Regions from separate parts of the Rhizobium sp. CB3171 genome, predicted to be linked through region 3. Evidence: predicted binding sites of a transcription regulator. Region 3 holds the regulator's gene; each other region holds the start of a gene.
What was found. The regulator PhoB, encoded in region 3, activates phosphate uptake and scavenging genes when phosphate is short. The targets are predictions, from matches to a motif close to TGTCATNNANCTGTCAT.

Region 1 (10,763 bases), 420 kb from region 3:
TGCCGCCGCACCACTACGACCAGATCTTCACCGCCCACGGCGTCATCATGATCTTCTTCGTGGCGATGCCCTTCGTCACCGGCCTAATGAACCTCGTCGTGCCACTGCAGATCGGCGCACGCGACGTCTCCTTCCCCTTCCTCAACAACTTCTCGTTCTGGATGACGACGGCCGGCGCGATCATCATCATGATCTCGCTCTTCATCGGCGAATTCGCCAAGACCGGCTGGCTGGCATATCCGCCGCTTTCCGGCATCGCCTATAGTCCCGACGTCGGCGTCGATTATTACATCTGGGGCCTGCAGGTCGCGGGTATCGGAACGACGCTTTCGGGCATCAACCTGATCGCGACCATCGTCAAGATGCGCGCTCCGGGCATGACCTTCATGAAAATGCCGGTCTTCACCTGGACCTCGCTCTGCACCAACATCCTGATCGTCGCGAGCTTCCCGATCCTGACCGCCACGCTCGCATTGCTGACGCTCGATCGCTACGCCGGCACGAACTTCTTCACCAATGACCTCGGCGGCAATCCGATGATGTATGTCAACCTCATCTGGATCTGGGGCCACCCGGAAGTCTACATCCTGGTGCTGCCGGCCTTCGGCGTCTTCTCGGAAGTCGTCGCCACCTTCTGCGGCAAGCGCCTGTTCGGCTACGCCTCGATGGTCTACGCCACCTGCGTGATCATGATCCTCTCCTACCTCGTCTGGCTGCACCACTTCTTCACGATGGGCTCGGGCGCCAGCGTCAACTCCTTCTTCGGCATCACGACGATGATCATCTCGATCCCGACGGGTGCGAAGCTGTTCAACTGGCTGTTCACGATGTACCACGGCCGCATCCGCTACGAAGTGCCGATGCTGTGGACCGTCGGCTTCATGGTGACCTTCACCATTGGTGGCATGACCGGCGTCATGCTCGCGGTTCCGCCGGCCGACTTCGTGCTGCACAACTCGCTGTTCCTGATCGCCCACTTCCATAACGTGATCATCGGCGGCGTGCTCTTCGGCATGTTTGCGGGTGTCAACTACTGGTTCCCCAAGGCCTTCGGCTTCAAGCTCGATCCTTTCTGGGGCAAGATGAGCTTCTGGTTCTGGCAGATCGGCTTCTGGTTCGCCTTCATGCCGCTCTATATCCTCGGCCTGATGGGTGTTACCCGCCGCGTCAACCAGTTCGACGATCCGTCGCTGCAGATCTGGTTCATCATCGCAGCCTTCGGCGCCGGATTGATCGCCATCGGCATCGCCTGCTTCCTCATCCAGCTCGCCGTCAGCTTCATGAAGCGCGAAGAGCTTCGCGATCACACCGGCGACCCCTGGAACGGCCGTACGCTGGAATGGTCCACCTCGTCGCCGCCGCCGGCCTACAACTTCGCCTTCACGCCGATCGTCTATGATCACGACGCCTGGTGGGACATGAAGAATCGCGGTTACAAGCGTCCGACGGAGGGTTTCATCCCGATCCACATGCCGAAGAACACTGGCACGGGCGTCATCCTCGGCGTTCTCTCCATCGCCTTCGCATTCGGCATGATCTGGTACATCTGGTGGCTCGCCGCCATTACCTTCGTCGCCATGATCGCCATTACGATCGGCCATACCTTCAACTATAAGCGCGACTTCTACATTCCCGCCGACGAGGTCGTGAAGACTGAGGCCGAGCGCACGAAGGCGCTCGCAGGACAGGTATAAGACCCATGACGACCCATACCGTACCCGCTTCCAAGGATGGCGAAGCTACCGCCTTCTACCTGACGGAGGAGCATCATCCGGAAGGCAGCACGATGCTCGGCTTCTGGCTCTACATCATGAGCGACTGCCTGATCTTCGCAGTGCTCTTTGCGACCTATGCCGTGCTTGGCCGCAGCTATGCGGCCGGTCCGTCGCCGGCCGACCTGTTCGAGCTGCCGGTCGTCGCCCTCAACACGACGATGCTGCTGCTCTCCTCCATCACCTATGGCTTCGCCATGCTGACCATGGAGAAGGACAACAAGTCGGCGACGCTGTTGTGGCTGGCGATCACCGGCCTGTTCGGCGCCGCCTTCATCTATTTCGAACTGAACGAATTCTATCACCTGATCCTGGAAGGCGCCGGCCCGCAGCGCAGCGCCTTCCTGTCGGCCTTCTTCACGCTGGTCGGCACGCACGGCCTGCACGTCACCAGCGGCCTCGTCTGGCTGATCACGCTGATGGTGCAGACAAGCCGGCACGGGCTCATTCCCGCAAACAAGCGCCGTCTGATGTGCCTGTCGATGTTCTGGCACTTCCTCGATGTCGTCTGGATCGGCGTGTTTTCCTTCGTCTACCTCATGGGAGTTCTCGGATGAGCTCGAACGCCAATTCTTCGCATCATTCCGCCGACGCCCACGCTCACGGCCATGGTCACGGTCATGGCGGACACGAGGCCGGCCACGGCACATTCAAGAGCTACGTGACGGGGTTCATCCTCTCCGTCATCCTGACTGCCATCCCCTTCTGGCTGGTCATGGCCAAGGTCTTCTCCGATCCGGCCGTCACCGCGGCGTTGATCATGATCCTCGGCGCCATCCAGATCATCGTGCACATGATCTATTTCCTGCACTTGAACACCAAGTCGGAAGGCGGCTGGAACATGATGGCGCTGATCTTCACCATCGTGCTGGTGGTCATCGCGCTTTCCGGCTCGCTCTGGGTCATGCACCACCTCAATTCCAACATGATGCCCATGTCGCCCGACATGATGCGCAATATGCCGTAACAAACCGGACGGCGGGTGTCCCCACGGATGCCCGCCGCTTTTCCAGCGTAAGATTTCCGCTGGGCTACTGCTTCGAGCATCCGATGGGACGAGCAGCAGTATTTTTTAGATGATGCATGATCTTATCCGAACGCCGCCTCGCACTTTTCGGAATCATGCGACAGCGCCTCCGATGGAGTTCAGCGCCTTGACCGATACCCCCACCGACACTCTTTCCAAAAAGCCCCGCTCCACGCTCGCGCTTGCCATCTGGGTAATCCTGCTTCTGCTATTGACCGCAGCGCTCATTGCGCTCGGCACCTGGCAGGTGAAGCGGCTGTCCTGGAAGCTGGATCTGATCGCCCGCGTCGATGCCCGGGTGCATGCGCCGCCCGTGGCCGCCCCCGGCCCGGCGGAATGGTCCGCGATCGACGCCGCCGGCTACGAGTACAAGCATGTTCAGGCGACCGGCACCTTCCTCAACGATAAGGAAGCGCAGGTCTATGCCTCGACCGCGCTCGGCCCCGGTTATTGGGTGCTAACGCCGATGAAAGCGGCTGACGGCACGATTATCATCGTCAATCGCGGTTTCGTGCCGACCGACAAGCGCAATCCGGACACCCGCCCCGCCGGCGAACTGACCGGCGAGACGACCGTCACCGGCCTGCTCAGGATCAACGAGCCGAGGGGCACGCTGCTGCGCTCCAACGTGCCATCGGAAGAGCGCTGGTATTCCCGCGACGTTACGGCGATCACCGCGGCGCGGGGCCTTCAAAACGTCGCGCCCTATTTCATCGATGCGGACGATACGAAAAATCCGGGCGATCTGCCTGTCGGTGGCCTGACGCAGATCGTCTTCCCCAACAATCATCTCGTCTACGCCATCACATGGTACGGGCTTGCCGTAATGACATCAGGCCTTGCCGCCTATCTTATCTATTTTGAGCGGCAGCGAGCGAAGGCCAACCGCTAACCACTATCTTACGGCATTCGGAAAACGAAGCTGCCAGCGGCGGCCGTCGCTGGTCATCTCCACGATGCCGAGCGGTTCCACATCGATCGTCCAGAACGCGACAGGCGGCGCTTGTAGCACATGGAGAATAGCGGCGCGAATGACGGTCGCATGCGTGACGACGACGGTGTGACCGCCATCGCCGGTGTGGCTCTTCATCCAATCGCCGACGCGGGCGAGGACGGCGGATAAGGGTTCGCCACCATGCGGCGCCGCATCCAAATCCAGCATCCACCGCGACAGCGCTTCCGCATCGGCTTCGTGTAACTCGGTGATCGACCGGCCTTGCCAGCGCCCATAGTCGCACTCGCGGAAAGATGGTTCCGTTGCAGCGTCAAGTCCCATAGCCACAGCCGTCTGGCCGGCCCGTAGAGCCGGGCTCGTCCACGCGCGGTCGACCGTTCCAAGCTGCGCGGCAAGCAGGCCGGCCTGTTGAGTGGCCTTTGCCTCCAGCGGCTCATCCACCGGAAACCGGTTCTTCCGGTTGGCTTCGGTCATTCCGTGGCAGACCCAGCTCAAACGCGCTCTCATAATATCCTATATCCTCAGAGGGTCCGCTGCCGCGACTTTCGATCACGGCAACGCCTTGATTGACAATCGTCTTTGCAGCCAGCTATAAGCTTAGTCTTACGGGTGTGGAAGCCGGTGAAATCCCGGCGCGGTCGCGCCACTGTAATCGAAGGGCGGATACCGCCCCTAGAGAGCCAGACCCTTCCCGTAAAAAACCCTTCCGTAAATGGAACGCGCTCTTCTTAAAGGGAAATAAAATGGCTGATACCACCTTCGCATCGACCGCAATCCCGACGCCGATCCCGGTTGGCGAAATCATGCCTTGGGCGATTTTCGCCGGTCTTCTCCTCATGCTGGCGATCTATTTCATCGGCACCGAGCAAGGTGCGACCGCACTGATGTCGGGCTCCTATGTGCACGAATTCGTGCACGACGCGCGCCACCTGCTCGGGTTCCCCTGCCACTAAGGGGTCTGGAACATGGTTGGACGTCTTTTGCTCCGCGGCATGCTGGTCGGAGTGCTGGCGGGTGTTCTCATTTTTGCCTTCGCCCATACTTTCGGCGAGCCGCTCGTCGAGCGGGCGATCGCGTTTGAAGAGCAGGCTGCCCAGGCGGCAGGCGAAGCCCCGGAACCGGAGATCATTAGCCGCGCCACCCAGGCAGGCCTCGGCCTCTTCACCGGTGCCTTGGTCTATGCAACGGCAGTCGGCGGGCTCTTCGCCCTGGTCTTCGCCTATGTCTACGGCCGTGTCAGCCCCTTTGGCGCCCGCGGCACTGCCGCGCTGCTGGCGATTGCCGCCTTCATCGCCATTTCCCTGGTTCCCGACATCAAATATCCAGCCAATCCGCCAGCGGTCGGCAATCCGGACACGATCGGCGCCAGGACCGAGCTGTTCTTCGTGATGATCGTTGCCTCCGTCGTCGCCATGGTTGCCGCGGTGTCCCTCGTCCGCGGTCTGGTAACACGCTACGGTTCATGGAACGGCGTGATTTTCGCTGGCATCGCCTACATCGTGTTCATCGGCCTGGTTCAATACCTCCTGCCGACGATCAACGAAGTGCCGGAGCAGTTCTCCGCCGTCGTGCTCTGGCGCTTCCGCATCGCGTCGCTCGGCATGCACGCGATCCTGTGGGCGACACTCGGCCTCGCCTTCGGGGCATGGGCCGAACGTGACCTGCCGCAGGTTCGCTACGGTCGCACATCCATTCGCCGGGCCTGAAATGGCAAGCCTGACATGTCCCCCGCATGACTTTTTGCGGGGGATATACTGGCTGAGACCAGCCATTCTGTTTTCGGTCTTTTATCTGATCTGCGCACTCAGCTTGCCGCTGGAGGCGAAGGCGCATAGCGGCAGCTCGTCCGGAACTCGTGCGGGCATTCCGATACCAAGCTTGACCCATGGCGAAATGGCCGTGATCGCTCCTTACTACGGGCGCATCATCGCGCTTGCCTCATCGGCGTCCGATACCGACGAGTCCTTCCGTCGCGTGCTGAACTTCGCACAGATCCAGCGTGCCTATTGCCTTTGGGGCGTCATGCCGGGAAGCGTTGGCGATGAGGACAGTCCTTTTAACGAATGCTCGCATGCCTATCTCGCCGCCGCCAAGATGGCGCTGCTGCAGATGCGTACGATGAAGGACGAAATGGCTGCCGCCGGCGAGCTCGTCTCGGAGATCGACGGCGCGCTGGTACGCAACAATCTGTCGCTTATTCTCTGCCAATTCAGCAACGAAGGCTTCAACACGGCCGACTTGATCCGGCCACGGCTCGCCGGCATCTTTCTGCACATCAAAAGCCTCGCAACAACGATGCTGGCGCTGATGACGGCAGTGACCGCGCTGTGGTGGAGCGCGCGGCTCCTGCGGACGAAACCGGCCATTGCCGATTAGAGCAATTCCAGGAAAAGTGCGAAGCGGTTTTCCGTCCGGATGCGTAAAAACAAAGAGATAGAGCGGGAAAGCGATTCTATGAATCGCTTTCCCGCTCTAGTAGACGACACCCGCCGTCACCGGACGGCGGTGTGCCTTATTTTACCAATCACGCGGCCGGCCTCGCCAACCACCGTCCCATCCGTCACGATAATAGGGGCGATGGCCATACCAGCCCCAACGCGGCGGTGGCGCCCTGTAATATCCCCAGCCATAACCGCGCGGCGGCCCATAGCGATTCGGCCGGCATACGCCGCGCGGCGTCAAATGCCAGCCACGGCCGCAGGCATAATCAACGTTGACGACCGGCGCTTTAGCCACGGTCCCAACAGCGGCGATAGGCATTGCTTCTGCCGAAGATACGACAAGGCTGCCGAGTACGGCAGCAACGGCAATCACGGGCAATCTCATCGTGATGATCTCCATTCAAGTCCCTTACAAGCGGATTTAAATCCCCGCTGGCTGAACCCCGGGTGAACCGAAAAAGGCCTTTTCGCGGCAAAATCAAGACGTTGAACGTGGAGTTGCAATGCGCGTGTCGCCCACTGCCGCCTTAGGAGAGACGTTCGCAACAAGAAGTTCAGTATCGACACCACGAGTACGCGTCACGAGAGCGTCATCAACCGCGCTTAAATGAAGACCTTATTTGCGATAGGGAGTTTGAGATGGTCGACGTCGTTTCAAGCAATTCGGAGGGTGGTGACCACCCTATTCACGGCGCAGGCGGTTCCGCCAAATGGTTCCTGCCGCTCTTCGGCATCGTCGTACTCGGCGGCCTTGCTTACGTTGGCTATGCCCTTGGCAACGATCTTGCCAATGCGGCGGCGGTTCCGTGGATCCTGCTCGGATTGGCGTTGCTGATCGCGCTCGGCTTCGAATTCGTCAACGGTTTCCACGATACGGCCAATGCGGTCGCTACCGTCATCTACACCCGTTCGCTGCCGGCCGAATTTGCGGTTATCTGGTCGGGATTCTTTAATTTCCTCGGCGTGCTGACCTCTTCCGGTGCCGTCGCGTTCGGCATTCTGGCGCTGTTGCCCGTCGAACTGATCCTGCAGGTCGGCTCGGGCTCCGGCCTTGCCATGGTCTTCGCCCTGTTGACCGCCGCCATCGTATGGAACCTCGGCACCTGGTATCTCGGCCTACCGGCTTCGAGCTCGCACACGCTCGTCGGCTCCATCATCGGCGTCGGTCTTGCCAATCAGTTCCTGGCGCCGGCCGGTTCCGCCACGAGCGGTGTCGACTGGTCGCAGGCAAGCAATGTCGGCCTGTCGCTGCTGCTGTCGCCGATCATCGGCTTCTGCCTAGCCGCTGTGTTGTTGCTGGTCTCCAAAGTTCTGATCCGCAACAAGGAGCTTTATGAAGCGCCGAAGGGCAATACGCCACCGCCGCTGTGGATCCGCGGCCTGCTGATCTTCACCTGCACCGGCGTCAGCTTCGCCCATGGTTCGAACGATGGCCAGAAGGGCATGGGTCTGATCATGCTCATCCTTATCGGCCTAGTACCGACCGCTTTCGCGCTGAACAAGACGCCCGATGTCAATTACCTCGATGCCTACAAGGCAGCCTCGGCGCAGGTCGAGACGGTACTCGGCAAGTATGTGAAGGCCGGCGTCGCCACGCCCGCAGACCCGAAGGCTGCCGTCAGCGTTGCCGTGAAGAGCAAGACCTGGACGGACGAAACGACGCCAGCACTGCAGGCCTATATCCACGCCACCAGCGCTGAAATCGCCGCCTATCCGAGCGTCGAAAAACTGCCGAACGGCCTGGTCGGCAACGTTCGTAACGACATCTACCTGATCGGTGAATCGTTGAAGCTCATAGACAAGCAGAAGCTGCTGCAGATGAGCCCGGATGATCTGAAGGCCGTGACCAACTATCACGCCGCGGTCGATCACGCGACCAAGTTCATTCCGCTCTGGGTGAAGGTTGCGGTGGCGCTGGCACTCGGCCTCGGCACCATGGTCGGCTGGAAGCGTATCGTCGTCACCGTCGGCGAAAAGATCGGCAAGACGCACCTGACCTATGGCCAGGGCGGCGCCGCCGAAGTCGTCGCCATGCTGACGATCGGTGCGGCCGACCATCTCGGCCTGCCGGTTTCGACCACGCACGTCCTGTCCTCCGGCGTCGCCGGCACGATGGCCGCCAATGGTTCCGGTCTGCAGTGGTCCACCGTCCGCAACATGCTGATGGCCTGGATTCTGACGCTGCCCGCCTCGATCGCGCTTGCCTTCGTGCTGTTCATCGTGCTGCGCCAGGTCTTTTGACCGGTGCCGCCGAGCTATCGAGCTGCGGCGGCTCAGCAGGCAAAAATATCGTCAAGAGATGATGGCGCCCTTGAGGCGCCATTATTCTTGCGGCTTGTTGCCGTTGGCGCCGAGACCGGAGAGCTTGGCGAGTTCCGAACGGCGATTCGCATAATTCTGGGCGACCATCGGATAGTTGGGAGCAAGACCCCATTTTGCGCGATATTCCTCGGGCGTCATGCCGTAATGAACGCGCAGGTGCCGCTTGAGCGTCTTGAAGCGTTTCCCGTCCTCGAGGCAAATGATGTAGTCGTTCGTCACCGATTTCTTGAGATCGACGGCCGGAACAGGCTTGGCTGACTCCATCGGAGATGCGGATCCATTCAAAGCCTGCAGCGCTTCATGCACATCCGCGATCAGCTTCGGAAGGCTGCCGGCAAGAACAGGGTTGTGGCTGACATAGGCCGAAACAATCTTCACACAGCCGTCAAACAGAACATGCGTTTGCGACTGGGGCAGGTCTCTTCTACTATTGAAAGCATCCATCATCGTTTCCCGAATCTCATGTGGCCTGGCGTCGGCCGCCTCGCGTGACTGCTTCATGTACAAACCCATTCGTGAATCTTGCATCGGTTTCAAACTCCACAGGTTTTGGTTGCGGCACCCTTGGCATTTCTTGATGAGGACGCCTGCTCATTGCCGGTCTTTCTTCACGGGCTCTGCATGGCCAGCCGCATCTACAGGATCCGCAAAGTCCTTTGCAGGATCTGCAAAGTAGGTGGCCAGCTTGGTACACAGGAGGATGAGGGGAATGCCGAGCATGAAGGCGGCATAGGTTGGATTGCCGTTGCAATGACGCAGTGTCTGAAGGATGAGTTTTCGCTCGACATCCTCCACCGTCTGGCCGACGAGAACGCCGACGGCGGTGTTCACGGTGCGCGGCACAAGGTTGTCGTCGCTGGCGGAGAGGTGTGCGACGATCTCATCGATCAGCCGCTCTTCGCTCGCCGTCGCCAGTACGATGCCGGTGGCGCTGTCGAGTTCACAAAAGACATAAAGGCCGTTTTCGGGATCGATCGTGACCCGTCCGGAGGCATTTCCCGAGATGTTGTGAATAACGATGTGCGGCTCGTCTCCGCCCACAAGAGCGAACGGCAAGTCGCTACCGATGTACGAAGCACCGGGGAACAGGCCCTGCAACTCCTCGAATAGCAGACTAAGCCGAGCTTGCGCCTGCACATCCTGTGCGGCCGAGAAATCATGGTCCCGAGCGAAGGAAGGATGTTTGATCATGCCGTCACCTCCGCGATCAAGCCGCGCGTCCCGCCGATGGACTCCTGGCCCCAGGTTCGTTTTGCCGAGCAGCTTCGCGAGACAAGGCGCGGAATATTCATCCAACCTCCCGTAGGCCGAATTTACGCATTTGTGGAAGCTGCTGAAGCGCCATGGGCCTGGACAGAAGGAAGCCTTGCGCATGCGTCCCGCCGGTCGAGCGTGCCGCCTCCAATTGCGCCTCGGTTTCTATCCCCTCGACAACAACCAGGGGCGCCAGACAGGATGCAAAACCGACCAAGTGATACAGGCTATCATGGCCATCCCGGCCGGGCCTGATATCGCGGATGAAGGACGCATCGATTTTGACGATATCGGCCGTAACCTGCAGCAGGTGCGAGGGGGTCGCATAGCCGGTGCCGAAATCATCGATCGCAATGCGGCAACCGAGTGCACGTATCATCTTCAACCGCTCGACGGGCGCGCCGACGAGCGGATAGGTCTCGGTAACTTCAACGACAAGCCGGGACGTGAGCTCGGGCTGGCGGCTGATTCGATTGAAGATGTCGGCAAATCGATCCGGCGCGGACAAAGTGGCTGCGGATAGATTGCAGCCGAGTGTCAGTGCCGCATCCGCCGTCAAGGCAGACAGAACCAACTCCAGCATGCGGAGATCGAGGTCGAAGCGACCTTCCAGTCGCTCCAACTGCGGCACGAAGGCGCCTGCGGTGTGAACGACACCCTCGGCATCCGTTACACGCGCCAGGCATTCGGCATAGAGGATCGCTTCAATGTCTTGGGCGTCATGGATCGGTTGTACGACAAAGCTCAAGCCGCCCTTGGCGATTGCCTTTAAAATCAGGGCGCTATGCCCCTTGTCAATCCGGTTTCCTCTACCGCTCATCAAGCCTCCAAAGGCTGCAAGATGGGCAGCGAACAGAAATTCGGAAAGAAAAGGGAACGTCTGAAAAAGACGCAAAGAAGGGGGGAGCATGGGATTTCTGGTGCCTAAAAGCCGCCTTTTCCATCTCCCGGACCCTTTAGCTCAAGGTAACTAGAATTTTCCTTCCCCAAGC
Region 2 (10,763 bases), 340 kb from region 3:
TGGCGCCGGCCTCGGCGTCGTGGAACTCACCATCGCCATCCACAATGTCTTCGACACGCCGAACGACCGTCTGATTTTCGACGTTGGTCATCAATGTTATCCGCACAAGATCCTGACCGGCCGGCGCGACCGCATCCGCACGCTGCGCCAGGAGGACGGACTTTCCGGCTTCACCCGCCGCGCAGAGAGCGAATATGATCCCTTCGGCGCCGCGCATTCCTCCACATCGATTTCCGCCGGTCTCGGCATGGCGGTCGCCGCCGAACTCGACAATACCGACCGCCGCGTCATTGCCGTCATTGGCGACGGCGCGATGTCGGCCGGCATGGCCTATGAGGCACTGAACAATGCCGGCGCGCTCGACGCGCGGCTGATCGTCATTCTCAACGACAACGACATGTCGATTGCCCCGCCGACCGGAGCCATGAGCGCCTATCTCGCGCGCCTCGCCTCCGGCCGCACCTATATGGGCTTTCGTGATTTCGGCAAGAAGCTCACCGCCTATCTGGGCAAGAATGTCGACCGCGCCATTACCCGCGCCGTCGAACATGCGCGGGGCTATGTCACCGGCGGGACGATGTTCGAGGAGATGGGTTTCTACCACATCGGCCCGATCGACGGTCACTCCTTCGACCATCTTCTTCCGGTCCTGCGCAATGTGCGGGACCATGCTCAGGGCCCGGTGCTGATCCATGTCGTGACGCAAAAGGGCAAGGGCTATCCCCCTGCCGAAGCGGCGGCGGACAAATATCACGGCGTCAACAAATTCGACGTCATCACCGGCGCGCAAGCCAAGGTGAAGCCGAATGCACCGAGCTATACCAGCGTCTTCGCCGATGCGCTCGTGCAGGAAGCGATGCTGGACGAAAAGATCGTCGGCATCACCGCCGCCATGCCGAACGGCACCGGTCTCGACAAGCTGCAGGAATTTTTCCCGGCCCGCTGTTTCGACGTCGGTATTGCCGAGCAGCATGCCGTCACGTTTGCGGCCGGCCTGGCCGCCGAGGGTTTTAAGCCCTTCGCGGCGCTCTATTCGACCTTCCTGCAGCGCGCCTATGACCAAGTGGTGCACGATGTCGCGATCCAGGGGCTACCAGTGCGCTTCCCGATCGACCGCGCCGGCTTCGTCGGCGCCGACGGGCCGACGCATGCCGGCTCCTTCGACACGGCCTTTCTCGCCAGCCTGCCCGGCTTCGTGGTCATGGCCGCCGCCGACGAGGCGGAGCTGAAGCATATGGTGCGCACGGCTGCTGCCTACGATCTTGGCCCGATCTCCTTCCGCTATCCGCGCGGCGAAGGCGTTGGCGTCGATTTGCCGGAACGCGGCGAAATTCTTCAGATCGGCAAGGGCCGCATCGTCAAGCAGGGTTCGAAAGTGGCGCTGCTATCCTTTGGCACCCGGCTCGCCGACAGCCTTGCCGCCGCCGAAGATCTCGATGCGGCCGGACTGCCGACAACGGTTGCCGATGCTCGTTTCGCCAAACCGCTCGACCACGATCTGATCCGCCAGCTTGCCAGCCATCATGAGGTGCTGATCACCATCGAGGAAGGCTCGGTTGGCGGCTTCGGCAGCCAGGTCATGCAGTTCCTCGCCACGGAAGGCCTGCTCGACAATGGTTTGAAGATCCGCACGCTGGTCATGCCCGACATCTGGATGGAGCAAGCCAAGCCCGAAGTCATGAATGCCAAAGCCGGTCTCGACCGGGCCGGCATCGTGCAGACGGTGTTCAAGGCGCTGGGCCGCAGCCGGATTATCGAGGTCGTCGGGTAAGCTCGGCTAAACTCGCCATCATCTACCGTCTGTTCGGGTCTCGATCTTCCGGCACTTTTTGCCCTATGCCTATCGATTCGGCTTGGGGCTTGGTCCCTACCCGATGTGCGTCCAGGGCACAGCGCTTTGATTTGAATGCGCAAAGGTCGCTGGCTTTGAAGCCAATGCATCCAGCCCGCTTTTGCTGATTAGAATTGAGCACGACGTTCTTCGCCCTGCATCTTGCGGCAATCAGTCATCTAACTGTCATGAACAAAGCGGAACTTGCAGCAATGCAGGAACGGGCATGTTCGCGTTTTTAAGAGCGATCATGCATCGACTGCTGTCGTTAGCTGCCATCGAGAAGCGGAGAGAACCTTGAACAATTCAGACAAAGAGCACCAGTATTCCGACTGGCTTGAAGCGGAACTGGCCGATACGCTAGACGAAGACTATGAGTTGGAACTCTCGGAACCGGCTCTTTCCGAAGAGATCCGAAAGATTTACCAGAAGGCACATCCGGCTGCGATGCCGCGTATCGACTACTTCCGCACCTTGCTGTCGCTACAGGCCGAACTGATCAAGCTCCAGGATTGGGTGACCTATCACAAGGAGAAGGTCGTCGTGATCTTCGAGGGCCGAGACTCGGCGGGCAAAGGCGGGGCAATCAAGAGGATCACCCAAAGGCTCAACCCCCGTGTTGCCAGGGTCGTGGCGCTGCCAGCGCCATCCGACCGCGAAAAGTCCCAATGGTATTTCCAGCGCTATGTGCCCCATCTGCCGGCGGGCGGCGAGATCGTTCTCTTCGACCGGTCCTGGTACAATCGCTCCGGTGTCGAGCGTGTGATGGGCTTTGCGACGGAAGATCAGGTCGCGCAGTTCTTTCACGACGTACCCGAGTTCGAACGCATGCTGGTTCGCTCCGGGATTCGGCTTGTCAAATACTGGTTTTCGATCACCGACGAGGAGCAGCAGCTTCGCTTCCTCGTGCGCATCCACGATCCCTTGAAGCAGTGGAAGCTCTCGCCGATGGATCTGCAGTCCCGCGTGCGGTGGGAAGCCTATACGAAGGCGAAAGAAGAAACCTTCGCGCGCACGAACATTCCGGAAGCGCCCTGGCACATCGTCGAAGGCAATGACAAGAAGCGCGCCCGCCTGAACTGCATCGACCATCTGCTCAGGCAGATTCCCTATGAGGACGTGCCTCACGAGGACATCACCCTGCCGGAGCGCGTCTTCAACCCCAACTATGAGCGCAAGGTGCTGCCGCCGGAGCTTTACGTTCCGTCCAAGTACTAGGGAACGCTTTCGCGGTAGCGCTGGCCAAGGGTCATAGCCACCCTCGGCAGCTACCGCTAACTGATATCTGTCTCGCCTCGAAACAGGCGAGACAGATCGCCGATCAAAACGGCCTTTCCGTCCAAGCCTCCGATGCTCGTCAGAAAGAGCATCGGAGGTCCGGCGTCATCAAGACGCCAGCCTCAGAACTCCTCCCACTCGTCCTGGGCAACAGCCGCCGCAGCGGCCTTGCCGCCAAATGCCTTGGCGACCGTGCGGCCCAATGCCCTCGCAGGCGAAGCAGCCGGTCGGGACTGGGCAGTAACGGCTGCGGGACGTTTGGATTCACGGGGCATGTCACTCAGACGGAACTGGTGCAGGAGCTCATTGAGGGAGGCTGCCTCGCGGGCGAGTGCATGGCTCGCCGCCGTCTGTTCCTCGACCATGGCGGCATTCTGCTGCGTGCCCTGGTCCATGTTGTTGACGGCAGTGTTGATTTCCTGCAGCCCGGTCGACTGTTCGCGGGTGGCGATGACGATGGCGCCGACGTGGCGGTTGATCTCCTGCACTTCGGAAACGATCAGCTCCAGCGCCTTGCCGGTTTCGCCGACCAGCGACACGCCGGTGTTGACCTGATCGCTCGAGGTGGTGATCAGTGCCTTGATCTCCTTGGCGGCGTTGGCGGAACGCTGGGCCAGCTCGCGGACTTCCTGGGCGACGACCGCGAAACCCTTGCCGGCATCACCGGCGCGGGCAGCTTCGACACCGGCATTCAGAGCCAGGAGGTTGGTCTGGAAGGCGATATCATCGATGACGCTGATGATGTTGCTGATCTCGCCCGAGGACTTTTCGATCTGCTGCATGGCGGAGACCGCCTTGCGCACGACATCGCCGGACTTCTCAGCGCCCTGACGGGCACGTTCGACGAGATGGCCGACATCTTCAGCGCGCTTGGCCGAATCGCGAACCGTCGTCGTCACCTCTTCGAGGGCTGCTGCGGTCTCTTCGACGGCGGCGGCCTGCTGCTCGGTGCGGCGGGCAAGATCGTCGGCGGCCGAACGAATTTCGCCGGCACCGGCATTGATCGCCGAAGCATTGTGGCCGACCGACTGCAGGGCGGCTTCCAGCTTTTCGACGGCATTGTTGAAGTCGACGCGGACGCCGTCGAGCTGCGGTGCGAAGGTACGCTCGAGGCGCGCGGCGACATTGCCGGAGGCCAGGGCGGCAAGCCCGCCGGCCAACGCCTCCATCGCGAAGCGGATCTCGCCCTCTTCCCGCGCCTTCTGCTCGTCGTTCATCTGACGTTGACGCTCGGCATCGCCGCGCATGCGGTCGGTCTCGCCGGCAAGACGCAGTTTCTCGATCGCCGCTTCCTTGAAGACGACGACGGCGTCAGCCATGCGGCCGACTTCATCGCCCCGGCCGATGGCCGGCACGTCGATATTATGCTCACCGCCGGCAAGGCGGGCCATGGCGGCAGTCATGCCGACGATCGGGCGAACGATGGTGCGTGCGAGCAGCCAGGCAAGCACGGCTGCAGCCAGCGAAGCGATGATGCCGCCGGCAATCAATGTCAGGCGCAGTTCGCTATTGGCATCATCCTGGATGGCTGACTGGGCATCTGCCTTGGCGCGGGCAGCCTGCTTGATCTTGGCTGCAGCCTCACGGAAACCGTCGAGCTGACCCTTCGTCTCGTTCTGGCCGATCTTGACGATCTGGTCGAGCGGCATCTCGGTTTCCTTGCGCGCCTTCATCTGCGGCTCGGCGAGCTGATGGAAATAAAGATCGGCCGCCTTCTGCATGCCGGCGATCGCGGCAAGCAGGTCCGGCTCGTCGGCGGCAACCGTCTTGGCGGCCGCCATGCTCTTCAGCATGCGATCGCGATTGGTGCCAACGTCGCCATAGGTGCTATTGCTGCGCAGCAGCAGGAAGCCGCGCAAGTTGACCGCCTGTTCCAGCATGGCCTGCAGGGAATCGTCGATCAGATTGACGAGCTGCTGTGACTTGACCTGTTCGGCGGCGGCCGCGGTCGATATTTCTTCCTTGGCGTAAACGAATGCGGAAACGCAGGCGAAGATAGCGATAAGTGCGGCAAAGGTGATGGCGAGTTTGCCATTCAAGGAAAGGTTCTTCGCAAACATGGGCAAGCGCCTCCTGAGCGCCGGTCCTGGCGAACATCGACGAACCCGCTGGGAGAGCGCAGCCGGATGCTCCAAAATTCTGGGAAGAGGCATGATTGGGCGCGAGAGCCGCGGAGCCGTCATGGCAGGCGATTATCCCCGAAAAGGACAATCGCAATCGCATGCATAACTAGATGCTACAGCTTTAAAATTATTTAACTCTGCTCAGTGCAAGAGGCGCAACAATACTCTAATTCTGAGATCCGGCATTGAGGATCAGAATATCGAGATCGTGCTCAGGAGAAAAATCCTCTGCGGTCATCTGAAAACTCGTGGGGCCGATCTTCTTGACGCCGCTGCCGCAGAAGCTGACGTAGTTCTCCGGGCTGCCCTTATCCACCGTCAGCTGAAAATGCTTGATCGGACCGGACCAGTTGGCGCCCGTGCTCAAAACGTAGGAAATCCAGCTTTCGGTATAGGCGCGGCCGCCCTTGTCGGAGGCAGCGGATAGTTTGGTCGCGGTTTTAAGGAAAGCGTCGTCCACGCAATATTTGGTCTGATAGATCTTGAGCTGCTCCTTCTCGTAGTCCTCGTCGCCGGCAAAGGTGATGGCCACCGTGCCGCCGACACTCGGCTTATAGCGATGCTGCACGCTGATCTTGGCGCGGGCTGGAAATTTGGTGCGCCACCAATAGGTCGTGTGCAGGGTCCACATCGGCGTCGAGTGATGCTTCATGCCCTGGCCGTCACTGTCGTATTCGTCATCGGCAATGAGACCGCGCGCCTTCCAGTCCTCGAGCACATCAGGCGGCAGCTTCGCAACCGCGTTGAACGCGGCTGCGCCGAGCGGTCGCAGCGGAATATTGTGCGCCTTCAGCTCGGCCGTCAGATCGATACCGGAGACTGTCACGCTCTGCTGCAAAGTCGGCGTGATCGGTTTGCCGTCCTGCGTGACGGTGAAATCGAGGAAATTGTCGGCATCGGCGTCCTCGATGGCGACCGTGCTGTCGAGGACGCCCTCGATATCCGGCATGGGGAAGGCGACGACGCTTTCGACATCCTTATCCGATGTGTTCTCAAAGAGGTAATCGACCTTCACCTCCGTCGGAGAAATGAAGAGCTTTTCGTCATCCATGCTGATATCGCCGGTGCGGACATAAGCGAGGCCGCCGGTCTTCAGCTCCGCCATGCTATCGTTCGCCAGGGCCGGCGTGGCAAGCATCGCCAGAGCCGTCGCATAGCCGCAAATCCCGCGCATCCGAGCCCCCATCTACTGCCGGTTTGCGGCGATTATGGCGAGATACCGCATAGCGTCAACGCCGACATTGGCCGCCATCAACACAAAACGCTTGCAACGCAGACCATTGCCCGGCATGGACAGCCCATGTCCGAACCGCAACGCCTCGACCAGCTTCTCGTCTCCCTCTCGCTTTTCGCCAGCCGCTCGCGGGCGCGCGACGCCATTCAGCGCGGCACGGTGACGGTTGACGGCAAAGTAGTGAGCAAGCCGGGCGCATTGTTTACCGAAGATGCGGAGATCGCGATCGACGATCCCGCTCAGGATTACGTTTCGCGGGCCGCGCTGAAGCTGGTGGCCGCGCTGGATCATTTCCAACTCGATCCGAAGGGGCAGCACTGTCTCGACGTCGGCGCCTCGACCGGCGGTTTCACCGAAGTGCTGCTGCAGCGGGGTGCGGCGCATGTCACCGCTATCGATGTCGGCCATGGGCAGGTGCATCCGCGCATATCAGCCGATCCGCGCGTGACCAATATCGAGGGACTGAACGCCCGCTATCTGACGGCCGAAGACATTGGCGAGCCCGTAACCTTCATCGCCTCCGACGTTTCCTTCATCTCGCTGAAGCTGGCGCTGGCACCGGCCCTCGGGCTTGCCGAGCCGGGCTCGCGTTGCGCGTTGCTGGTGAAGCCGCAATTCGAGGCCGGACGCGAGGCGATCGGCAAGGCCGGTCTGTTGAAGGACCCCTCCTCCGCGCCAACGGTTGCGGCGGAGCTGGAACGCTGGCTCATCGAGGACATGGGCTGGCGTAGCCTCGGCCTCATCCCCTCGCCGATCGCGGGTGGCGACGGCAATCAGGAATTTCTTCTCGCAGGGATCAAGCCATGAGCACCGAAACCGTGACCATCCAGAAGCTCGGCGCCCAGGGCGACGGCATTGCGCAAGGCGCCGACGGGCCGATCTACGTACCCTTCACGCTGCCCGGCGAGACCGTTGCCATCGCGCGGGTGAAGAGCCATGGAACGTTGATGTCGATCGCGGCGGCCTCGCCCGAACGGCAGGAGCCACACTGTCGGCATTTCGGCCCCGACGGCGTCAATGGCACCTGCGGCGGCTGTACGCTGCAGCACTATGCCGATGCGCCCTATCGCGCCTTCAAGCGCCAGCTCGTGATCGATGCATTGCGCTCCAAAGGGCTGACGCCAGAGGTGGACGAGCTCATCGCCGCCCATCCGGGCGAGCGCCGGCGCGTGGTCTTTGCCGCACGCAAGACCGAGAAGGACATGCTGATCGGCTTCAATCAGGCCGAAAGCCACCATATCGTCGCTGTTCAGGAGTGTCCGATCGCCTCGGCCGGGATCATGTCGCGACTGCCGGCGATCAGGGCTGTCGGCGCGGCTCTCGCTGTCAGCGCGGAAGCATTTCGCATCTCCGTTCTGGAGACGCTCTCCGGCCTCGATATCGCTGTCGATGAGGTCAAGAAACTCTCCGACAAACAGCGGCGCAGCGCCATCGAAACCGTGCTTGCCCTTCGCGGTATCGCCCGCGTCTCCCTGAACGGCGAGATCCTGGTTGAGCCGATGAAGCCGATGGTCGATTTCGGTGGCGTGCAGGTTTCGCCGCCGCCGGGCGCCTTCACCCAGGCGACAAAGCCGGCCGAAGAGGCTATGGCCGAGCTGGTTGCTGCCCATGTCGGCAAGGCGAAGCGCATCGCCGATCTCTTCGCCGGCAGCGGCACATTCTCGCTGCGTCTGGCGCGCATCGGCCGCGTGCATGCCGTCGAAGGCGAAGACAAGCCTTTGGCCGCCCTCGACTACGCAGCGCGCAACACGCAGGGGCTGAAGCCCGTAACCATCGAACGCCGCGACCTTTTCCGCCGGCCGCTGATGGCGCAGGAACTGAAAGCCTACGACGCCGTCGTCTTCGATCCGCCGCGCGCCGGTGCGGAGTTCCAGAGCAAGGAACTGGCTCGCTCCGCCGTCAAAAAAATCGTCGCCGTCTCCTGCAACCCACTGACGCTCGCGCGCGATCTGGCCCTGCTGGTCGAAAGCGGCTACCGCATCACAAGGGTCACGCCCATCGACCAATTCCTGTGGAGCTCGCACGTTGAAGTTGTGGCGGCGCTGGAGAAGTGACGACACGAGCTTGGGGCCGAACCACGAGGGCGGATGAGGGAAAAGAATATCTCTCACCGCTTCATGAACGCCTCAAACGCCGCCCGAGCCTCCGCGCTCTTCAACTGCGCCGCAAAGTGCCTTGCCTCTTCGTCGATGCGGGCGAGAACGTCTTCGGCGGAGCCGCGTATCAGATCACGTGCGATCCGCAGCGCTTCCGGCGGTTTGGCTGCAAGTTTGGCGGCGAGCGCCAGGGTTTCGGCTTCCAATGCCTCCGGCGTGGTGACCTTCCAGATCAGACCGGCATCCTTTGCTTCCGCGGCGGAAAAGCCCTCGCCGAGGGCGAGCAGAGCGAAGGCGCGCTGATGGCCCATGACGCGCGGCGCGATCAGGCTGGAGGCGGCTTCGGGGACAAGGGCGAGATCGACGAAAGGCGTCTTGAACAGGCTGCGGTCGGAGGCGATCGTCAGGTCGCAATGGAGATGGATCGTGGTGCCGATGCCGATCGCCAGGCCGTCGACACCAGAGATGACGGGCTTCTTCGCCGTGGCCAGCACGCCCAGGAAGTCCAGCACCTCGCGGCCCATGCTGCCGCTCATGGCGAAGGCGAGGAAATCGGCAAGATCATTGCCGGCGGAAAAGCAGCCTTCGCTGCCAAGGAAGGCGGTGACGCGGATATCCGAGGCCTCATCCGCTGCCCGCAAAGCGTCGGTCATCGTCTGATACATGGCGCGGGTGAAGGCATTTTTCTTTTCCGGCCGGTTGAAGCGGATCACCTGCACATGGGGGGCAGTCTCAGGGCGTTCGATCAGGATGTGGTCGGTCAAGTGTATGTCCTTAAGCAAGAGCGATGCGCGCAGCTTCAAGGCTGGAAGCGCCGGCGACGATGCGATCGGTGAGTGCGGTGGTTTCGGCCAGCATGTTTTCCGCAGCGAAGCGGCAGAGCGCAATGCGCTTTTCGCCCTCGCCGTCCGCAACATCCACTAGGCCGCCCTTGGCGAGATAGCAGCCCGTGAGTACGAGGCCGAAGAGCCGCTGATAGGGTGTAGCCCCCGCCAGTGCCTCCGCGATACGGCCCTCCGCCTGGCGCGCGAGAAGCCATTCACTTGCCGCCTCGAGATCGGTGATGGCGGCATAGAGCCGTGTCGCCGTGTCGCCGAAACCGTCCAGATTGGATTTGGCAACGGTATCGGCAATCTCGCGCAGTTCGTGGGTGAAGCCACGCATATGATCACCATTGGTAATTGTCAACTTACGCGTTACGAGATCAATCGCCTGGATGCCGTTCGTGCCTTCATAGATCGGCGCGATACGGGCGTCGCGCAGCAGGCGGGCCGCACCCGTCTCTTCGATAAAGCCCATACCGCCATGCACCTGGATGCCGAGCGAAGCGACATCGACGCCGGCATCGGTGGAAAAGGATTTGGCGATCGGCGTCAACAGCGCGGCGCGCTCCTGCCAGTGCCGTGCTCTGCTGGGATCGCGATGCGACATGTCGATCGCCTCGGCGCAGGCATAGCAGATGGCGCGCGACCCCTGCGTCAGCGCCTTCATCGTCAGCAGCATGCGGGCGATATCGGGATGTTCGATGATCGGGCTCATGCCTGTCGCTGTCGTACCTGGAGCCCGCCCTTGCGTGCGCTCTTTTGCGTAAGCGATGGCTTTTTGTGTCGCGGCCTCGGCGATCGCCACACCCTGAATGCCGACGGCGAGCCGCGCATTATTCATCATCGTGAACATGCAGGCGAGGCCCTTGTTCTCTTCGCCGACGAGCCAGGCAACGGCCCCTTCTTCGGTTCCGTATTTGCCGTCGCCATAGATCATCGTGCAGGTGGGTGAGCCGTGGATGCCGAGTTTATGCTCCAGCGAATGGGCGAAATAATCGTTGCGCGCACCGAGCGAGCCGTCATCGTTGACCAGGAATTTCGGCACCAGGAACAGGGAGATACCGCGCGTGCCTACAGGCGCATCCGGAAGGCGCGCAAGCACGAAATGGACGATATTCTCCGCCGCCTCATGATCGCCCCAGGTGATGAAAATCTTCTGGCCGTATAGGCGATAGGTGCCGTCATCGCGGCGTTCGGCGCGGGTGCGCAGCGCCCCGACATCGGAGCCGGCATGCGGCTCTGTCAGATTCATCGTGCCGGCCCATTCGCCCGAAACGAGTTTTGCCAGATATTTGCGCTTAAGGTCCTCGCTGCCGTGAGCGATCAGCGCCTCGACCGCACCCATGGTCAGCGTCGGCGCGAGACCAAAGGCCATGG
Region 3 (10,763 bases):
CGCTTTACGTCGTCCGCCGCTACCGGGAGCAATACGAATGAGCGATGTCGTATCCTCCCAGGCACCGAATATGTCGCGCGGATTGACGCCAGGCGCTCCGGCGCGGCGGGATATCGGCATCAAGCGACGTTATGCGGCCGAGCGGCGTTTTCGTGCCTATGGGATGGCCGCCGTCATTTTCGGACTGGTTTTCCTGATTATTCTCGTCTCGACCGTTGTCCGCAACGGCTACACTGCCTTCGTGCAGACCTCCATCGCCCTGCCGATCGAGTTCACCGAGAAGGTCATCGATCCCATAGGCAAGGGGGCCAGTGATCCGAAGGTCCTGATATCAGCCAACTATACGGCGCTGGTACGCGACGCCGTGGTGAAGGCGCTGGGCATCGATCCTTCCAATCGGGCGCTCGTGCGCCAGGCGATGGAAATGGTATCGGACGGCGCACGCATTGCATTGCGCGACAAGGTCGTGGCCGATCCCTCTGTCATCGGAAAGACGGTGAAGGTCACTTTCCTCGCCAGTGCCAATATCGACTCTGCCTACAAGGGACAGATCGACCTGACGGCGGACGAAAAGGACCGCAAGGTCTCCGACCAGCAACTCGCCTGGATGAGGCAGCTCGCCGCCGCCGGCGCCCTGCACGAGGCGTTTAATACCGGTCTGTTCCTGTCCGGCAATTCCAGTCGCCCGGAGGCCGCGGGTCTCGGCGTCGCGCTAATCGGCTCGCTCTATCTCATGTTGACCGTGCTGGTCTTGGCGCTGCCGGTCGGCGTCGCCGCCTCGATCTACCTTGAGGAATTCGCGCCGAAGAACCGGTTGACGGATCTGATCGAGGTCAACATCAACAATCTCGCCGCGGTGCCGTCGATCGTCTACGGCCTGCTCGGCCTCTCGGTCTTCATCAACTTTATGGGCCTGCCGCGTTCCGCCTCGCTGGTCGGCGGGCTGGTGCTGAGCCTGATGACGCTGCCGATGATCATCATCGCCACCCGCTCGGCATTGCGCGCCGTGCCGCCGTCGATCCGCAGTGCCGCGCTCGGGCTTGGCGCATCGCGCATGCAGATGGTTTTCCATCACGTCTTGCCGCTCGCCATGCCGGGTATCCTGACGGGTACGATCCTCGGCCTTGCCCATGCGCTCGGCGAGACGGCGCCGCTGCTTCTGATCGGCATGGTCGCCTTCGTCGCCAACTATCCGAGAGGGCCGCTCGATCCTTCGACGGCCCTGCCGGTGCAAATCTACATGTGGGCGAGCGAAGCCGAGCGCGCCTTTGTCGAAAGAACCTCCGGGGCCATTATCGTCCTGCTCTTCTTCCTTGTTGCGATGAACATCGGGGCCATCCTGCTACGCCGTCGCTTTGAGCGGCGCTGGTGACGGGAGGCGATGGAATGAACATGATGACGGAAGCCGCGAGCGAAAAAGCACTGGCCAAGAAGATGATGACGATCCCCTACAAGATGATCGGTCAGGCCGTCTCGGTCCATTATGGCGAGAAGCGCGCGCTGTTCGACGTGGATCTGAACATCCGCGCCAACACTGTCACCGCGCTGATCGGTCCTTCCGGCTGCGGCAAGTCCACCTTCCTGCGTTGCCTCAACCGCATGAACGATACGATAGACACCTGCCGCGTCACCGGCAAAATCACGCTCGACGATCAGGATATCTACGACAACTCAATCGATGTCGTCGAGCTGCGTGCCCGCGTCGGCATGGTGTTTCAGAAGCCCAATCCGTTTCCGAAGTCGATCTACGAGAATGTGGCCTATGGTCCGCGTATCCATGGGCTGCATCGGTCCAAGAGCGATCTCGACCATATCGTCGAAACCAGTCTGCAGAAGGCCGGGCTGTGGGGCGAGGTGAAGGACCGGCTCTATGATGCCGGCACTAGCCTCTCAGGCGGTCAGCAGCAACGCCTCTGCATCGCCCGCGCCGTCGCCGTCAGTCCCGAGGTCATTCTCATGGACGAGCCGTGCTCCGCGCTCGATCCGATCGCCACCGCCAAAGTCGAGGAACTCATTCATGAGCTGCGGGAAAACTTCACGATCGTCATCGTGACGCATTCCATGCAGCAGGCAGCCCGCGTTTCGCAACGTACCGCAATGTTTCATCTCGGCCATCTGGTCGAGGAGAACGATACCGATAAGATGTTCACCAATCCCGATGATTACCGCACGCAGGATTACATCATGGGCCGTTTTGGCTGATGATGCTCCCCGCGCGGTTCCTTTCACATCTTTCACCTAGAGGATAAAAAAATGGTCTCAACACACATTCTCTCCGCTTACGACGAAGACCTGAAGTTCCTGACGCGCCGCATTTCCGAAATGGGCGGCCTGGCGGAGCAGATGGTCAGCGACAGCGTCCGCGCCCTGGTAAACGGCGATGCCAGCCTTGCGCAGAAGGTCATCTCCGATGACGTCATTCTCGACCACGCCGAGCGCGAAGTCGGCGACAAGGCGATCGTCACCATCGCCCGCCGTCAGCCGATGGCTGCGGACCTGCGTGAAATCATGGGCTCCATCCGCATCGCCGCCGATCTGGAGCGCGTCGGCGATCTCGGCAAGAACACCGCAAAGCGCGTCATCGCCGTGCAGGGCACCGGCGTTCCGCGTCGTCTCGCCCGCGGCATCGAACACCTCTCCGAACTGGCGCTCGTCCAGCTCAAGGAAGTGCTCGACGTCTACTCGACCCGTTTACCTGACAAGGCCGTGTCGATCCGCGAACGCGACGAGGAAATCGACGCCATGTACACCTCGCTCTTCCGCGAGATGCTGACCTACATGATGGAAGATCCGCGCAACATCACCACCTGCACGCATCTTCTTTTCTGCGCCAAGAACATCGAGCGCATCGGCGACCATGCCACGAACATCGCCGAGACGATCTATTACATGGCGACCGGTGCCCAGCCCGAAGGCGAGCGCCCGAAGGACGATACCGCCAACACCGTCGGTTCGGTAACGGAATAAAGTAGACACCAAGAGAAGGAGACCAGAGGCGCATGGTTCCGAGAGTTGCTGTTGTAGAAGACGAGGAAGCGCTAAGCGTTCTGCTGCGCTATAATCTCGAGGCCGAGGGCTTCGAGGTCGACACTATCCTGAGAGGCGACGAAGCTGAGCTGCGCCTCCAGGAGCGCATCCCCGATCTTCTGATCCTCGATTGGATGCTCCCCGGCGTGTCCGGCATCGAGCTCTGCCGTCGGCTGCGCATGCGGCCGGAGACGGAGCGCCTGCCGATCATCATGCTCACCGCTCGCGGCGAGGAAAGCGAGCGCGTGCGCGGCCTTTCCACCGGCGCGGACGACTATGTCGTCAAGCCGTTCTCGACGCCGGAACTGATGGCCCGCGTCAAGGCGATGTTGCGCCGAGCCCGCCCGGAGGTCCTGTCCACGGTACTGCGCTGCGGCGATATCGAACTGGACCGCGAAACCCATCGCGTCCACCGAAAGAGCCGTGAAGTGCGGTTGGGGCCGACGGAATTCCGCCTTCTGGAATTCCTGATGTCGTCCCCCGGCCGCGTCTTCTCTCGGTCTCAGTTGCTCGACGGCGTGTGGGGGCATGATATCTATGTCGACGAACGCACCGTCGACGTGCATGTCGGCCGCCTGCGCAAGGCGCTGAATTTCTCCAACATGCAGGACGTCATCCGCACCGTTCGCGGCGCGGGTTATTCCATGGAGGCCTGATGGGGGAGGCCTGATCGGGGCAACCCGATTGGCCATCCAACATAGCGGCGGAAACAGAAAACGGGCCTTTCGGCCCGTTTTTCCTTTGTCTGGTGTGGTTCAGTGCGCGGCCCGGCGCCGGTCATGCACCGGCTGATAGGCCAGCCGCTGATGGTAGGTGCAGTAGGGCGAAGAGTCCGGGCTGTCATTGCCGCAGAAGTGAAAATCTTCCTTCAGCGGGTCGCCGACCGGCCACTTGCAGGTGCGCTCCGTGAGCTCCGTCAGGCCGAGGCGGCGCGAGATCGGAACGACCACATTGGCGGCCGGACGATATTCGACTTCGCTGACCGTATCGATCTCGACCTCTTCCTTGAGCATCGTCGCACCCTGCTGGCGGGTAACCGTGCGGGTTGCAACGCGCGAGGCGTAATTCGGCGCGCGTGGGGCCGAGGTATTGCGCTTCGGCGCTCGAGCTGTGGTTGCCGCACCACCGGCCTTCGCTCGGCCCGGCAGGCTCAAGCGATGCACTTTGCCGATGACGGCATTACGGCTGACACCACCGAGCTGTGCCGCGATCTGGCTGGCGCTCAAACCTTCGGACCACAGCTTTTTCAGCTTCTCGACGCGTTCGTCTGTCCAATTCATGCCCTGTCTCCGCTATCGCGTTTCTGATGGCAGAATCCCTCACCATTGCCTCGAATTGGGTCGAGGCGTGAAACGCTTTAAAATTGTGGTGACTAGTTCCGCCGCATGCAGTCTAGTAATTGGTTTTTAACCTAGTGTGAGGCTGACTCCGTGACAAGAGTCGCGGGAATCTTGAGGAATCGATTTCGAGGTTTTCCCCAACTTGCTATACGTGAGTGGCATTTATGCAATATAAGTTGTCGAAGACATGCCATCCATCGAGAGGCGCTCTGCCGCACCTGCTAAATCGCCAGTTTTGTTGACATCGCAGTGCAAAACATCAATAGTGCCCATGCCGCCGCAAGGCGGCATTTTTGATTTTTCCGGGCCCGTTTCATTCGAAGGAAACGATTGGCCCTAAAGGTTGTGATCGAGGAGAATGCGCCATGGCTGAAACCGCGCCGCTTTATGACACCTATATGCGTGCTCCGCTGCGGTTCGAGCGAGGCGAGGGCGTGTGGCTGATCACGGAGACCGGCGAGCGTTATCTCGATTTCGCCGCGGGCGTCGCGGTGAATTCGCTTGGCCACGCCCATCCACATCTGGTTGCAGAGCTGAAGTCGCAGGCCGATAAGGTCTGGCACCTGTCCAACCTCTATGAGGTGCCGGGTCAGGAGAAATTGTCGAAGCGCCTGACGGAGGCGACCTTCGCCGATAAGGTATTCTTCACCAATTCCGGTGCGGAGGCGCTGGAATGCGCCATCAAGACGGCGCGTCGCTACCAGTTCTACAAGGGTCATCCCGAGAAATTCCATATCATCACCTTCGAAGGCGCCTTCCATGGCCGCACGATCGCGACGATCGCCGCCGGAGGCCAGGAAAAGTACCTCGAAGGTTTCGGCCCGAAGGCGCCCGGCTTCGACCAGGTGCCTTTCGGCGATCTCGACGCGGTGCGTGCCGCCATCACCGATGCGACAGCCGCGATCCTGATCGAGCCCGTGCAGGGCGAGGGCGGTATCCGCCCGGCGACCAACGAGTTCCTGCGCGGCCTGCGTCAGATTTGCGATGAGAATGGCCTGCTTCTGGTCCTCGACGAGGTTCAGACCGGCGTCGGACGCACCGGCAAGCTCTTTGCCCATGAATGGGCCGGCATCACGCCTGACATCATGGCCGTCGCCAAGGGCATCGGCGGTGGCTTTCCGCTCGGTGCCTGCCTTGCGACCGCGGAAGCGGCCGCAGGCATGAAGGCGGGCACGCATGGCTCGACCTATGGCGGCAATCCGCTCGCCATGGCGGTCGGCAACGCCGTGCTCGATGTCGTGCTATCAGACGGTTTCCTGCAGCATGTGCGCGATGTTGCGTTGGTGTTCCGCCAGGGCTTGGCCTCGCTCAAGGATCGTTTTCCGGATATTATCGAGGATGTTCGCGGCGAAGGGTTGTTGCTCGGCATCAAGGCGGCCATTCCCCAGGCGGACCTGCTGCAGGCGATCCGCGCCGAACATCTGCTGGGTGTGCCGGCCGGCGACAACGTCATCCGTCTGCTGCCGCCGCTGGTGGTCACGGCCGAGGAGGCGCGCGAAGGCATTGCCCGCATCGAACGTGCCGCCGAAAGCCTGCGTGCCGCCCGCGTCAAGAAGTCGGCTTGAGTTCAGCGCCCGCTGATCGGGGGCGTTGTTGCCCCACGGCGGGCGTTATCATTTTTGGAGTACAGGTAGGGACATGGCTTCACCGAAACACTTTCTCGATCTCTCGGCCGTCGCGGCTGCCGATCTGCGCAGCATCATCGACGATGCCATCGTGCGAAAGCAGGCGCTGAAGGCAGGTGCGGCCGACAAGCCGCTCGCCGGCAAGATGCTGGCGATGATCTTCGAGAAGCCATCCACCCGCACCCGCGTCTCCTTCGATGTCGGCATGCGCCAGCTCGGCGGCGAGACGCTGTTCCTGTCCGGCACGGAAATGCAGCTTGGCCGCGCCGAGACGATCGGCGATACGGCAAAGGTGCTGTCGCGCTATGTCGACGCCATCATGATCCGCACGACCGAACATTCGCGCCTGTTGGAACTCGCCCAGCACGCGACCGTGCCGGTCATCAACGCTCTCACCGACGACACGCATCCCTGCCAGATCATGGCCGACATCATGACCTTCGAGGAGCATCGCGGTCCGATCAAGGGCAAGACCATCGCCTGGACCGGCGACGGCAACAACGTGCTGCATTCGCTGGTCGAAGGGGCTGCCCGTTTCGGCTATCGCATGAACATGGCCGTACCCCTTGGTTCCGAGCCGAAGGATCACTATCTGAACTGGGCCCGCAACGAGGGCGCCGAAATCATGCTCTCGCATGATGCTGACCGTGCGGTCGCCGGCGCCGATTGTGTGGTAACCGATACCTGGGTTTCCATGAATCAGGAGCACCGGGCCCGCGGTCACAATGTCTTCCAGCCCTATCAGGTCAACGCGGCTTTGATGGCACAGGCCGGCAAGGACGCGTTGTTCATGCATTGCCTGCCCGCCCATCGCGGGGAGGAAGTGACGGACGAGGTGATCGACGGTCCGCAATCCGTTGTTTTCGATGAGGCGGAAAACCGCCTTCATGCGCAAAAGTCGATTCTTGCTTGGTGCCTGGGCGCGATCTGAAGATATAGAACCGCGTTTGATGTCGCGGGCGCAGTAGGAGTAGAGCAATGGCGGAAAGTGCAGCCTCGCTGGGTCAATTCGATTTTGCCGGCGACGATCATGTCGTTCCCTTCCAGGTAGAGGGTCTTGATGTCCGTGGCCGCGCCGTGCAGCTTGGGCCGCTGTTGGACGCAATTCTCGCCCGGCACAGCTATCCGGCCCCGGTTGCCCGGCTGCTGGCCGAGGCGGTGGTGCTGACCGTGTTGCTCGGCACGTCACTGAAGTTCGAGGGCAAGTTCACCGTGCAGACGAAGAGCGACGGGCCGGTCGACCTTCTGGTCGCCGATTTCTCGACGCCGGAGAACGTCCGCGCCTATGCCCGCTTCGATGACGAGGCGCTGGCCAAGGCCGTGGCTGCCGGCAAGACCGAACCGGAACAACTACTTGGCAAGGGCGTCCTCGCCTTCACCATCGATCAGGGTCGCTTCAGCCAGCCCTATCAGGGGATCGTCGCGCTTGACGGCGCGTCGCTCGAGGAGATCGCCGGCACCTATTTCCGCCAGTCGGAACAGATCCCGACGCGTGTCCGCCTCGGGGCCGCCGAATTGTTCGATCGCGATGAGGCCGGCAAGCCGCGCCATCGCTGGCGGGCGGGCGGCCTTGTAGCGCAGTTTCTGCCGGAAGCTCCGGAGCGCATGCGCCAGCCGGACTTCCACGGCGGCGACGGCGACACCAGCCTGCGCGCACACGTCGAGGATGACGCCTGGGCGGAAGCCCGCTCGCTGGTCGAGACCATCGACGCCGACGAATTGACCGATCCGCAGGTCGGTACCGAGCGTTTGCTGTTCCGTCTCTTCCATGAGCGCGGCGTGCGCGTTTATGAGCCCAAGGCAGTTTTTGACCGCTGCACCTGTTCGCGCGATAAGCTGAAGGGTGTGTTGCGGGGGTTCTCCGCCGAGGAGGTCGAAGCGAGCCAGGAGAACGGCGAAATCGCCGTCACCTGCGAGTTCTGCTCGACGACCTATCGCTTCGAGGTGTCCGAGGTGACGGCCGCCTGAGCAATCTCAGGAAAGTGCGAAGAGCAAAATGGAGCGGTGAGGCGATGCCGTGAAAGGCCGACCGCTCCAGCGAGCTTCAGTTCAGCGTCCGCAGCAGGTTGGGCGTATCCAGCGAGAAGGCGGGGATCTTGACGTGAAACAGCTTCCCGTCATCCGTCTCCATCTGATAGTGGCCGAACATCATGCCCGATGGCGTGTCGAGCGGGCAGCCTGAGGAATATTCATAGGTATCGCCGGGCCGCAGCCTGGGCTGCTCGCCCACGACGCCCGGCCCGGTCACCTCATCCACCATGCCGTTCTGATCGGTGATGTGCCAATAGCGCGTCACCAGCCGCACGGTGACGGTCGAGTGGTTGGAAATGATGATGCGGTAACCCCAGACGTAACGATCGTCTTCCGGATCGGATTGCTCCTCCAGATAAAAGGGTTCGACAACAACTTCGATGTCGTGTGTTAGTGCGCGATACATGCCTGACACCTTGGTCACTACTCCGAAACGTCGCGCGCTCAAACGAACGCACAAAGGACGCTCCAGCATTTAAGTCTAGGGCACCTTATCCGCTTTCTATGATCCCACGGAAAGCGGGATACTTAGGGGTATCCTATAAAGCGACCTGTTCCGTCAAGGAATGGATTGGTGAAAACGCCTTTGACGGATTAAACCATTCGGATTTTCAGATGTTAGGAATAACTCTAAAGGTTAATTGTCGGCGGTCGAAAGTATAGGCGCACGGTTCGTTTTCGAGATGTGTAAGCCCGCCCGAACAATATTCGGGCGGGTTTGGGTAGATATAGTCAGGCGGAAACTTGTGCCAGAGCGCGGGCGAAATCCTCGACCAGATCTTCGCTGTCCTCGATCCCCGCGGAAAAGCGCACCGTTCCCGGCGAAATGCCGAGTTCGGCACGGGCTTCGTCGGTGAGGTTCTTGTGCGTGGTGGTGGCGGGATGGGTGATCAGGCTCTTGGAGTCGCCGAGATTGTTGGAAATCTTGACGATCTCCAGCGCGTTCTGCAGCTTGAAGGCCGCTTCCTTGCCGCCCTTCAGCTCGAAGGCCACCAGCGTCGAGCCGCCGGTCATCTGCTTGGCGATGATGTCTGCCTGCGGATGGTCCTTGCGGCCGGGATAGATCACCTTGCCGACCTTGCTCTGTTCCGCGAGGAAGTCGGCGACCTTGGCGGCATTCTGCGTCTGCTGCTTGACGCGCAGCGGGAGCGTTTCGATGCCCTTCAGCAGCGTCCAGGCAGTGAACGGCGACATGGCCGGACCGGTGTGGCGGAAATAATCGTGCAGGTTTTCGTCGATCCACTGCTTGTCGGAGAGGATGACGCCGCCGAGCGAGCGGCCCTGGCCGTCGATGTGTTTGGTCGCGGAATAGACGACGATGTGCGCACCGAGCTCCAGAGGCTTCTGGAACAGCGGCGTTGCGAAGACGTTGTCGACCACGACCTTGGCGTCGATCTGGTTGGCGAGCTTGGCGACGGCGGCGATATCCACGACTTCCAGCGTCGGGTTGGTCGGGCTTTCCAGGAAGAACACCTTGGTATTCGGTCGGATGGCCTTTTCCCAGTTCTCGATGAAGCGGCCATCGACCAGCGTGCATTCGATGCCGTATTTCGGCGCCAGCGTCTCGACCACCCAGCGGCAGGAGCCGAACAGGGCGCGGGCCGCGACGATATGATCGCCAGCCTTCAACTGGCAAAGGATGGCGGCGGAAACGGCGGCCATGCCGGAAGCGGTGGCGCGGGCATCTTCGGCACCTTCAAGAGCGCACATGCGCTTCTCGAACATGTCGTTGGTGGGGCTGCCGTAGCGGGCGTAGATGAAGCCATCCGTCTCACCCTTGAAACGGGCTTCCGCGGCTTCCGAGGTGTCGTAGACGAAGCCCTGGGTCAGATAGATTGCTTCGGAGGTCTCGCCGAATTGCGAACGGAGCGTTCCGCCGTGAACGAGCTGGGTTGCGGGGCGCCAAGTCTTGCTCATGCCATCACCACTTTCAAAACAAAAAAACCGGTCGCGAAAGCAGACCGGTTTAACCCCGGTCCTTTTAGCCACTTGTTTAACGTGGCTGCAAGCCGACCGGCCAAATCACCACGGGATAAGTTGCAATACTGCCGTTGACCGCTTGCGTCAATTCCCCGAGTTTGGTTTTGTCTGCGGCAAATTATGGAAGAGGCATGATGGCTCGCACTACTGGAATTTTGGCCGATCGCGCAATTGCGGCGCTCTTCGAAGCGGGGCGGCTGACGAGCGAAAAAGAACTGGATGTCGATCAGATCCAGCCGGCGAGCCTTGACTTGAGGCTCAGTGCCCATGCTTTCCGTGTCCGCGCCAGCTTCATGCCCGGCCCGTCGCATCTTGTCGCCGACAAGCTCGACCGGCTGAAGCTGCATGTCGTCGATCTCTCGGAGGGCGCGGTGTTGGAAACCGGCTGTGTCTACATCGTGCCGCTGATGGAGCGGCTCGACCTGCCGGCCGATATGTCCGCCTCCGCCAATCCGAAAAGCTCGACCGGCCGCCTCGATATCTTCACCCGCGTCATCACCGACCGCGCCCAGGAGTTCGACAAGATCCCGGCCGGCTATTCCGGCCCTCTCTATCTCGAAATCAGCCCGCGCACCTTCCCGATCGTCGTTCGTCGCGGCTCACGCCTGTCGCAGATCCGTTTCCGCGTCGGCCAGGCCATGCTCTCCGAGCCGGAATTGCTGGCGCTGCACGAGAGCGAGACGCTGGTCGCCAGCAAGAAGCCGAACGTCACCGGCGGCGGCATAGCGCTCTCGATCGATCTGGCCGGCGACAAGGAAGG

Region 1: a site for PhoB is predicted at 6,773-6,789, ahead of QA648_RS17975 (inorganic phosphate transporter). Genes of this name have one in related genera too.
Region 2: a site for PhoB is predicted at 2,005-2,021, ahead of ppk2 (polyphosphate kinase 2). Genes of this name have one in related genera too.

Annotation. Positions count from the first base shown of each region.
Region 1 is NZ_CP121652.1:3,699,945-3,710,707, reverse strand. It holds gene cyoB (cytochrome o ubiquinol oxidase subunit I) at 1-1,694, shown strand, start outside; gene cyoC (cytochrome o ubiquinol oxidase subunit III) at 1,700-2,329, shown strand; gene cyoD (cytochrome o ubiquinol oxidase subunit IV) at 2,326-2,739, shown strand; gene QA648_RS18005 (SURF1 family protein) at 2,927-3,691, shown strand; gene QA648_RS18000 (histidine phosphatase family protein) at 3,695-4,261, opposite strand; cobalamin riboswitch at 4,368-4,440, shown strand; gene QA648_RS17995 (CbtB-domain containing protein) at 4,498-4,707, shown strand; gene QA648_RS17990 (CbtA family protein) at 4,720-5,460, shown strand; gene QA648_RS17985 (hypothetical protein) at 5,525-6,130, shown strand; gene QA648_RS17980 (hypothetical protein) at 6,272-6,580, opposite strand; gene QA648_RS17975 (inorganic phosphate transporter) at 6,835-8,436, shown strand; gene QA648_RS17970 (MucR family transcriptional regulator) at 8,518-9,018, opposite strand; partial or broken gene QA648_RS17965 (helix-turn-helix domain-containing protein) at 9,220-9,327, opposite strand; gene QA648_RS17960 (EAL domain-containing protein) at 9,806-10,591, opposite strand.
Region 2 is NZ_CP121652.1:494,249-505,011, reverse strand. It holds gene dxs (1-deoxy-D-xylulose-5-phosphate synthase) at 1-1,771, shown strand, start outside; gene ppk2 (polyphosphate kinase 2) at 2,129-3,049, shown strand; gene QA648_RS02410 (methyl-accepting chemotaxis protein) at 3,232-5,169, opposite strand; gene QA648_RS02405 (DUF4424 domain-containing protein) at 5,399-6,406, opposite strand; gene QA648_RS02400 (TlyA family RNA methyltransferase) at 6,533-7,273, shown strand; gene QA648_RS02395 (class I SAM-dependent RNA methyltransferase) at 7,270-8,520, shown strand; gene QA648_RS02390 (crotonase/enoyl-CoA hydratase family protein) at 8,574-9,326, opposite strand; gene QA648_RS02385 (acyl-CoA dehydrogenase) at 9,337-10,763, opposite strand, start outside.
Region 3 is NZ_CP121652.1:152,434-163,196, forward strand. It holds gene pstC (phosphate ABC transporter permease subunit PstC) at 1-41, shown strand, start outside; gene pstA (phosphate ABC transporter permease PstA) at 38-1,372, shown strand; gene pstB (phosphate ABC transporter ATP-binding protein PstB) at 1,387-2,202, shown strand; gene phoU (phosphate signaling complex protein PhoU) at 2,254-2,967, shown strand; gene phoB (phosphate regulon transcriptional regulator PhoB) at 3,000-3,683, shown strand; gene QA648_RS00775 (GcrA family cell cycle regulator) at 3,783-4,307, opposite strand; gene QA648_RS00780 (aspartate aminotransferase family protein) at 4,733-5,932, shown strand; gene argF (ornithine carbamoyltransferase) at 6,006-6,923, shown strand; gene QA648_RS00790 (Hsp33 family molecular chaperone) at 6,971-7,960, shown strand; gene apaG (Co2+/Mg2+ efflux protein ApaG) at 8,037-8,429, opposite strand; gene QA648_RS00800 (O-succinylhomoserine sulfhydrylase) at 8,756-9,940, opposite strand; SAM riboswitch at 9,984-10,062, opposite strand; gene QA648_RS00805 (2'-deoxycytidine 5'-triphosphate deaminase) at 10,135-10,763, shown strand, end outside.